DNA from 2 places in the Priestia sp. ST2 genome. Region 2 is predicted to be linked to the other one. Evidence: a T-box and tRNA genes for the amino acid it is inferred to sense, from the RefSeq annotation. Region 2 holds a T-box; the other holds one or more tRNA genes.
The links. The T-box of region 2 lies ahead of leuS (leucine--tRNA ligase). A T-box ahead of a tRNA ligase gene usually reads a tRNA of that ligase, here a tRNA-Leu.
Positions count from the first base shown of each region.

Region 1: it encodes a tRNA-Leu, which carries the amino acid that the T-box ahead of leuS (leucine--tRNA ligase) is inferred to sense. The anticodon was not compared.

Region 1 covers NZ_JBVVNT010000002.1:537,555-540,977, reverse strand. Annotated here, with positions in the region: gene AC0KUU_RS09180 (phospholipase D-like domain-containing protein) at 74-1,468, shown strand; tRNA gene AC0KUU_RS09175 (tRNA-Trp) at 1,690-1,763, shown strand; tRNA gene AC0KUU_RS09170 (tRNA-Leu) at 1,790-1,871, shown strand; tRNA gene AC0KUU_RS09165 (tRNA-Gly) at 1,891-1,962, shown strand; gene AC0KUU_RS09160 (Na+/H+ antiporter NhaC family protein) at 2,178-3,423, shown strand, end outside.
Region 2 covers NZ_JBVVNT010000001.1:48,606-52,028, reverse strand. Annotated here, with positions in the region: gene leuS (leucine--tRNA ligase) at 1-1,651, opposite strand, end outside; T-box leader at 1,716-1,934, opposite strand; gene AC0KUU_RS00270 (hypothetical protein) at 2,178-2,369, opposite strand; gene AC0KUU_RS00265 (GntP family permease) at 2,434-3,423, opposite strand, start outside.

The sequences.
Region 1 (3,423 bases), on a different contig from region 2:
AATCCTAATAAAAACAGAACGATAAGAATGGAAAGGGATTGTGACAGGAAATATGCTAATAAACATACTAATAATGATTGTCGTATTGTACTTCATATATGTATTCGTAACTGCAGTGGTACTGTTTTATGTCCCTTTACACAAGGGAAAAGACTTAAAAGTAATGAATACTGAGAATTTTTACGGGAAGAAAGAATCCACAGATCGAGTTATGCTTTTAGAAAATGGTTATTTTTCAGGGCTTGTTCGGATGCAGATGATTCAAGAAGCGAGGCATACAATTGATATTGCATACTTTTCCATCGGTAAAGGCCGTTCTTCGGATTTACTTATGGGCGCTTTATTCGAAGCTGCGGATCGAGGTATACGTATTCGCGTGTTGTTAGATGGGATCGCTCATGGGTTAAAAGGCAAGAGGAAAAATGTTCTTTATGCTCTAGCTTTCCACAATAATATTGAATTAAAGTACTATGAGCCCTTTACTATTTTTAAACCTTGGACATGGCATAACCGTCTTCACGATAAAATAATAGTAGTCGATGGCCAATTAGGTATTAGTGGAGGACGAAATATTGGAGATAAATACTTGGCTAGTCAACCAAATAAAAATTTTGTCTATGACCGTGATGTACTGATTTATAACACAAAGCAAGAAAGTCATAGTGTCATTCTCTCAATGGAGAAGTATATAGAAAAATTATGGAATCATCCGTATACACGAAAAGCTTTTCCAAAGCCCAAGAAAACTAAACAATTTCGCGGTCTTTCAGGAAAAAAATTATTGATAGATCAATACGAAGAGGCCAAAAAAGTAAACGAACCTTTTGTCCATCCTTATATTGTATGGAGAGAAGCAACGATGCCTACAAGAAAGATTTCTTTTATTACAAATCCTATTCAACGAATAAATAAAAGCCCTTTTATATGGAAAACATTTATTAAGCTTTCCCAGCAAGCTGAAAAATCCATTGTTGTTCAAAGCCCTTATATCGTACCAACAAAAGAAATGGAACAGTATATAGATAAGCAAGTAAAACCAAAAGTGCAAAGAATTATTTTAACTAATTCTATTACATCCACTCCAAATGCTATGGCTTTTTCTGCATACTTGGGAGTGAAGAATCGCGTTATAAAAGCTGGTTCGAAGCTTTATGAATATCAAAAGCCCTATTCAATTCACGGGAAATCTGTTGTTTATGATCAGCGTTTAAGTGCAGTTGGTTCTTTTAACTTAGATTCACGCTCTGCATTTTTAAATACTGAATCCATGGTTATGATAGATAGTGAAGAATTTGCAGCCGAGTTAACAGGAGCTATTGAAACTAAAATTTCTCACAGTATGCTTGTGGGGAATGAGGGAGAACCTGTGGATGTTAATACGGATTCTCAAAAAAACGTGCCTCCCGTAAAATCTGCACTCCTACATATTCTTTCGGTCTTTACACGATTTTGGAGACATTTTGTATAGTACTGTGTTACAGCAGAGTCTTTAAAAACAAATAGCGGAGATTAAAGAGGACTGCAGCTGGTGAAGGGAATGTGTAAAAAACTGTGATATGCCTCACAGTTTTTTTGAAACCCCTAGTACTAGTTATGATTCATCAAAAGACCTATTGACGAAATTCCATATATGTTTTATTATGATATAGCGTCGTTGATAAACGAGGTTCTTTTGAAGAAATCATTTCTAGGGGCATAGTTTAAAGGTAGAACTACGGTCTCCAAAACCGTCAGTGTGGGTTCGATTCCTACTGCCCCTGCCATTTTGGAGTTATTTTTTAATTTACACGCGGGTGTGGCGGAATTGGCAGACGCGCTAGACTTAGGATCTAGTGTCTTATGACGTGGGGGTTCAAGTCCCTTCACCCGCATCTTTACTTTCATATACGCGCGGAAGTAGTTCAGTGGTAGAACACCACCTTGCCAAGGTGGGGGTCGCGAGTTCGAACCTCGTCTTCCGCTTCTTTTCAAAAGCAGTTTGCATGTGCAAACTGCTTTTTTTGTTGTAGAAATAAAGAGTTTTATGATGCTGTTTTTAATCAGAAGTATTTTATTAAAACAGCACTGTCTATACGTGTTGCTTTCGTGAATATACACATAATATTGGGGTTACATTAAAAGCTAATGAACGATACGTGAAGACATCTAATATGGTGTTTAAGATAGGGGAGAGTCCTATGGAATCTAGTTGGTTTTCAATTATACCGTTTTTAATTGTTATTCCCATAGCTATTTTCACGAAACAAGTGCTGCCAGGGTTGTTTTTAGGCTTATTAGTAGGCGCTTATTTGATTGACCATTCGATTATCGGAGGTGTTGAAAAGCTACTTCACTACGTTGTACAAGCTCTTAGAAATAAAAGTAATATAGAAATCGTCGTCTTTTTATACGCGTTTTCAGGGCTCATCGGAATGATTAAGATGGCTGGAGGAGTTAAAGGTTTTGTGGAAACAGCTGCTGAAAGAATTGATACAAGAAAAAAAGCCCTTATTTTAACCTATGTTTCAACCATTGGAACATTCAGTGCTCCCACATTTCGTTTTGTTACAATCGCGCCCATCATGAGAGCGCTGCTGAAAAAAGTGAAAATGACGACAGCAGAGCTAGGGTTCGTTATTGAAACAACTGCTACTCCTGTTATCGTCTTAATTCCTGTGGCAACGGCATTTGTAGGATATATGGTATCCATCATTCAAATGGCGATTGATCATCAAGGTATAAAACAAGACGCTTATTCTTTGTTTATTCAAAGCATTCCTTATAATTTTTTTTCGATTGTGATTATTTTAGTAGGGATTTATTTAAGCTTTTTTCATCATTCAACATCTACAGCTCCTATGAAGCTTGAGGAAGAAGACGAAAAAGATTGGCATGATTGTCATCCTTGCGTATCGAAGGATTTGCCTTCCAAGCCTTGGAATCTGTTAGTGCCTTTACTTGTCGTGATTTCACTCACCTTACTTTTAACATGGTGGAGTGGACATCATAAGAGTCACACCTTTTTTGAAGCATTTATTAAAGCAGACGTGCTAGAAGCGATGGTAGTAGCTTTAATTATGACTACGTTAATTACCCTCATTTTTTTCTTGTTTCAGCGCTTTACATTACAGAATTTGCTTAATGGTTTTATCACAGGAGGCAATGACTTAATGTCCGTTATTCTGCTGTTATCGGTAGTATGGGGATTATCCGCTGTTACAGAAGACTTGGGTTTTTCCAATTTCGTGACGGCACATTCTAAGTGGATTCCTCAAATGTTTGTCACTCCTTTTATGTTTGTGTTTGGAGCTGCTATTTCTTACTTTATCGGGTCTGCTTGGGGGACGTGGGGAATTTTAATGCCGCTTGGCGTATCGCTTGCAAGTTCTGCAGATCTTTCTTTGCCGTTGATTATCGGTGCCGTATTTGCAAGCGGTTCATTTG
Region 2 (3,423 bases):
TATCATATAAAAACTTATGCCAGAAACGAGCATATAATAAGTGAAGAACAGCGTGTTCAGCTCCACCGATATAAATATCAACCGGCAACCATTCTTTTAATTTATCTGCATCTGCTAACGCTTCACTGTTTGTTGGATCAATGTAGCGTAAGTAATACCAGCAGCTGCCTGCCCATTGAGGCATTGTATTTGTTTCGCGGCGCCCTTTTTTGCCTGTTTCCGGATCTACAACGTTCACCCAGTCATCAATGTTTGCTAACGGAGATTCACCTGTGCCTGACGGTTTGATTTCAGTCGTTTTTGGTAACACAAGCGGAAGTTGATCTTCAGGAACTGCAGTCGTTGTGCCGTCTTCCCAGTGAATAACAGGAATTGGTTCACCCCAGTAGCGCTGACGGCTGAATAACCAGTCACGCAGACGGTATGTTACTTGTTTTTCACCTTTTTCATTTGTTTGAAGCCACTGAATCATATTTGAAATTGCTTCTTCTTTATCTAAACCATTTAAGAAGTCTGAATTAACGTGCTCGCCGTCGCCTGTATAAGCTTCTTTTGAAACGTCTCCGCCCGCTACTACTTCTTTAATCGGCAGTTCAAATTTAACAGCAAATTCATAATCACGCTCATCATGAGCCGGAACAGCCATAATTGCACCTGTGCCATAGCTCATTAGAACATAGTCAGCAATCCAAATTGGCATTCTCTCGCCGTTTACAGGGTTAATTGCATAAGCACCAGTGAATACGCCAGTTTTGTCTTTAGCTAAGTCTGTACGTTCTAAATCGCTTTTGCTTTTAATTTGATCTAAATACGCTTCTACCGCTTCTTTTTGTTCGGCTGTTGTAATTTTTTCTACAAACGGATGTTCAGGTGCTAAAACGGCATACGTTGCCCCAAATAGCGTGTCAGGACGCGTTGTGAACACAGTAAATGTGTCGTCGTATCCATCGATTGTGAAGTGCACGTGAGCTCCTTCAGAGCGGCCAATCCAGTTGCGCTGCATTTCTTTAATACTTTCTGGCCAATCAAGCTCATCTAAATCTTCTAGTAAACGATCTGCATAAGCGGTGATTTTAAGCATCCACTGCTTCATTGGACGACGCTCAACCGGATGTCCCCCACGCTCACTTTTGCCGTCAATAACTTCTTCGTTCGCAAGTACCGTTCCTAGAGCAGGACACCAGTTAACAGCTACTTCATCCACATAAGCTAAGCCGTTTTTATATAGCTGTAAGAAAATCCACTGCGTCCATTTGTAGTAGTTTGGATCAGTTGTATTAATTTCTCGCTCCCAATCGTAAGAGAAACCTAACGATTTGATTTGACGACGGAAATTATTAATGTTAAGTTCAGTGAATTCAGCCGGGTCGTTTCCTGTATCTAATGCATACTGTTCAGCAGGTAGTCCGAATGCATCCCATCCCATCGGATGAAGTACATTGTATCCTTGCATACGCTTCATACGAGATAAAATATCCGTTGCTGTATAACCTTCTGGATGCCCAACGTGTAAACCAGCGCCAGATGGATAAGGGAACATATCTAATGCGTAAAATTTACGCTTTCCTTCATCTTCTGTTGTTCTAAATGTTTTATTTTCTTCCCAAACTTTTTGCCATTTTTGTTCGATCTTTTCATGATTAAAAGCCATACATAATCCTCCTTGTACGCTCCAGCTGTATTTAATTAAACTAAAAAACCCCTCATCCCTCAAACAAAGGGACGAGAGGTTGAATAAACTTCCCGCGGTACCACCCAAATTAGCACAATTATGTACTCACTCATTTTCCTTAACGCGGATAGACGGCAAATGTTACTTTACTTCACATTTACAACTCCAAGGTGAGTTCATGAACGCTCGTTTGCTGACTCGCACCACCCGTCAGCTCTCTTAGCTCGCTTCGTTCACTACTATTCCTTATCATAGTTTTTACATCATACTACCTTGTATTGTAAATAATATGTTCGTAAACTGCAAGTTGTTCAAGGGATTTTGTAAAAGTTTCTGCAATGCAGCACTGCTTTATTGCTAAATCCTCTCTTTCATTCTTATATATGAACAACTTCTCCCAAAAACATACATCGACGGCCAAACAAAAAAGGGATTGAGACATAATTAAATCAATCCAATTTAAAGACGAACAAATAGAATAAATGCGCTAGTATGAATCTCTTGGTTACACCGCTGTTGATTTCCGTGCAAGACTTCTCTTTCCGCTGGCAGCCGATGAGCCTCCTCGTTGCTTACACTCATGCGGGGTCTCACCTATTTCAGAAGTCTTTGTCTTGCCCTCCACTCCGCAGCTAGAAGCACCTAAACAAATGAAATCTACGTTCACCATAAACATGAAAAGATCCGAACGATTCATCGTTCGGATCTTCCTTCAACTAAAATACTTTTATCCCAGCCCCTGCTTTCTTTAGCTGCTATTATTAAATGCCAAATCCAAAAGAAAACAGGATGATCGCAAGTACAAGACCAACAAGCGGCACAATCACCGTCATTGCTGCAACTGATCCATACGCATCTTTATGAGTTTCTCCGCAAATAGAATTAATGGTTGTTACGACATAACCATTATGAGGCAAGGAATCTAGTACTCCAGAGGAAATAGCTACTACGCGATGGAGAGCTTCTGGATTTACACCAGCATCTAGATAGTGAGGTGCTAAAATTGGCAAAGCAATCGCCTGACCTCCTGAAGCCGAACCTGTCATCCCCGCGATAACACTCACGGCAATAGCTCCTCCGATCAACGGACTTCCTGGAATATGCGTCATGGCATCTACAGCCACTCCAAACGCGGGAACAGCCTTAGCAACTCCTCCAAAACCTACGACAGCGGCTGTATTCCCAATAGCAATTAACGCACCCAGCGTTCCTTCTGAAGCTGCATTCCAAAATCCTTTAAAATGCTTTCGGTTCACAATATAAGTGACAATGATCCCGCTTAAAAGTGCGACAATCAGCGCAGATTGCTGAAGTGGCTTATGAAGTGCAAAAGAAATAATGAGCACGACCACAAGCGGAAGCAAACTTAATAAAGGATTAGGAAGAGACTGATTTTCCGTTACTACTGGATCTTTCTCGCGTGATATAAAACGCTCTCCATTTTTAACTGCTTTTGAAATCAAGCGCTTTAACCACCAGTAGCCGAATACAGCCATCACTACTGCTACAACTAAACTAACTTCCCATCCTGCATACGGACTCGTCTTCAAATATTCAATTGGAATCCAGTTTTGGATTTCAGGCGACCCAGCCGAGGTCATCGTAAACGTAACCGAACCAAATGCTAAAGCAGCAGGAATAAACCGCCTCGGCAAATCGGCTTGTTTGAATAAGCTCAAAGCCATTGGATAGACAGAGAATGCTACTACAAACAAACTGACTCCTCCGTATGTCAAGACCGCACAGGCAAG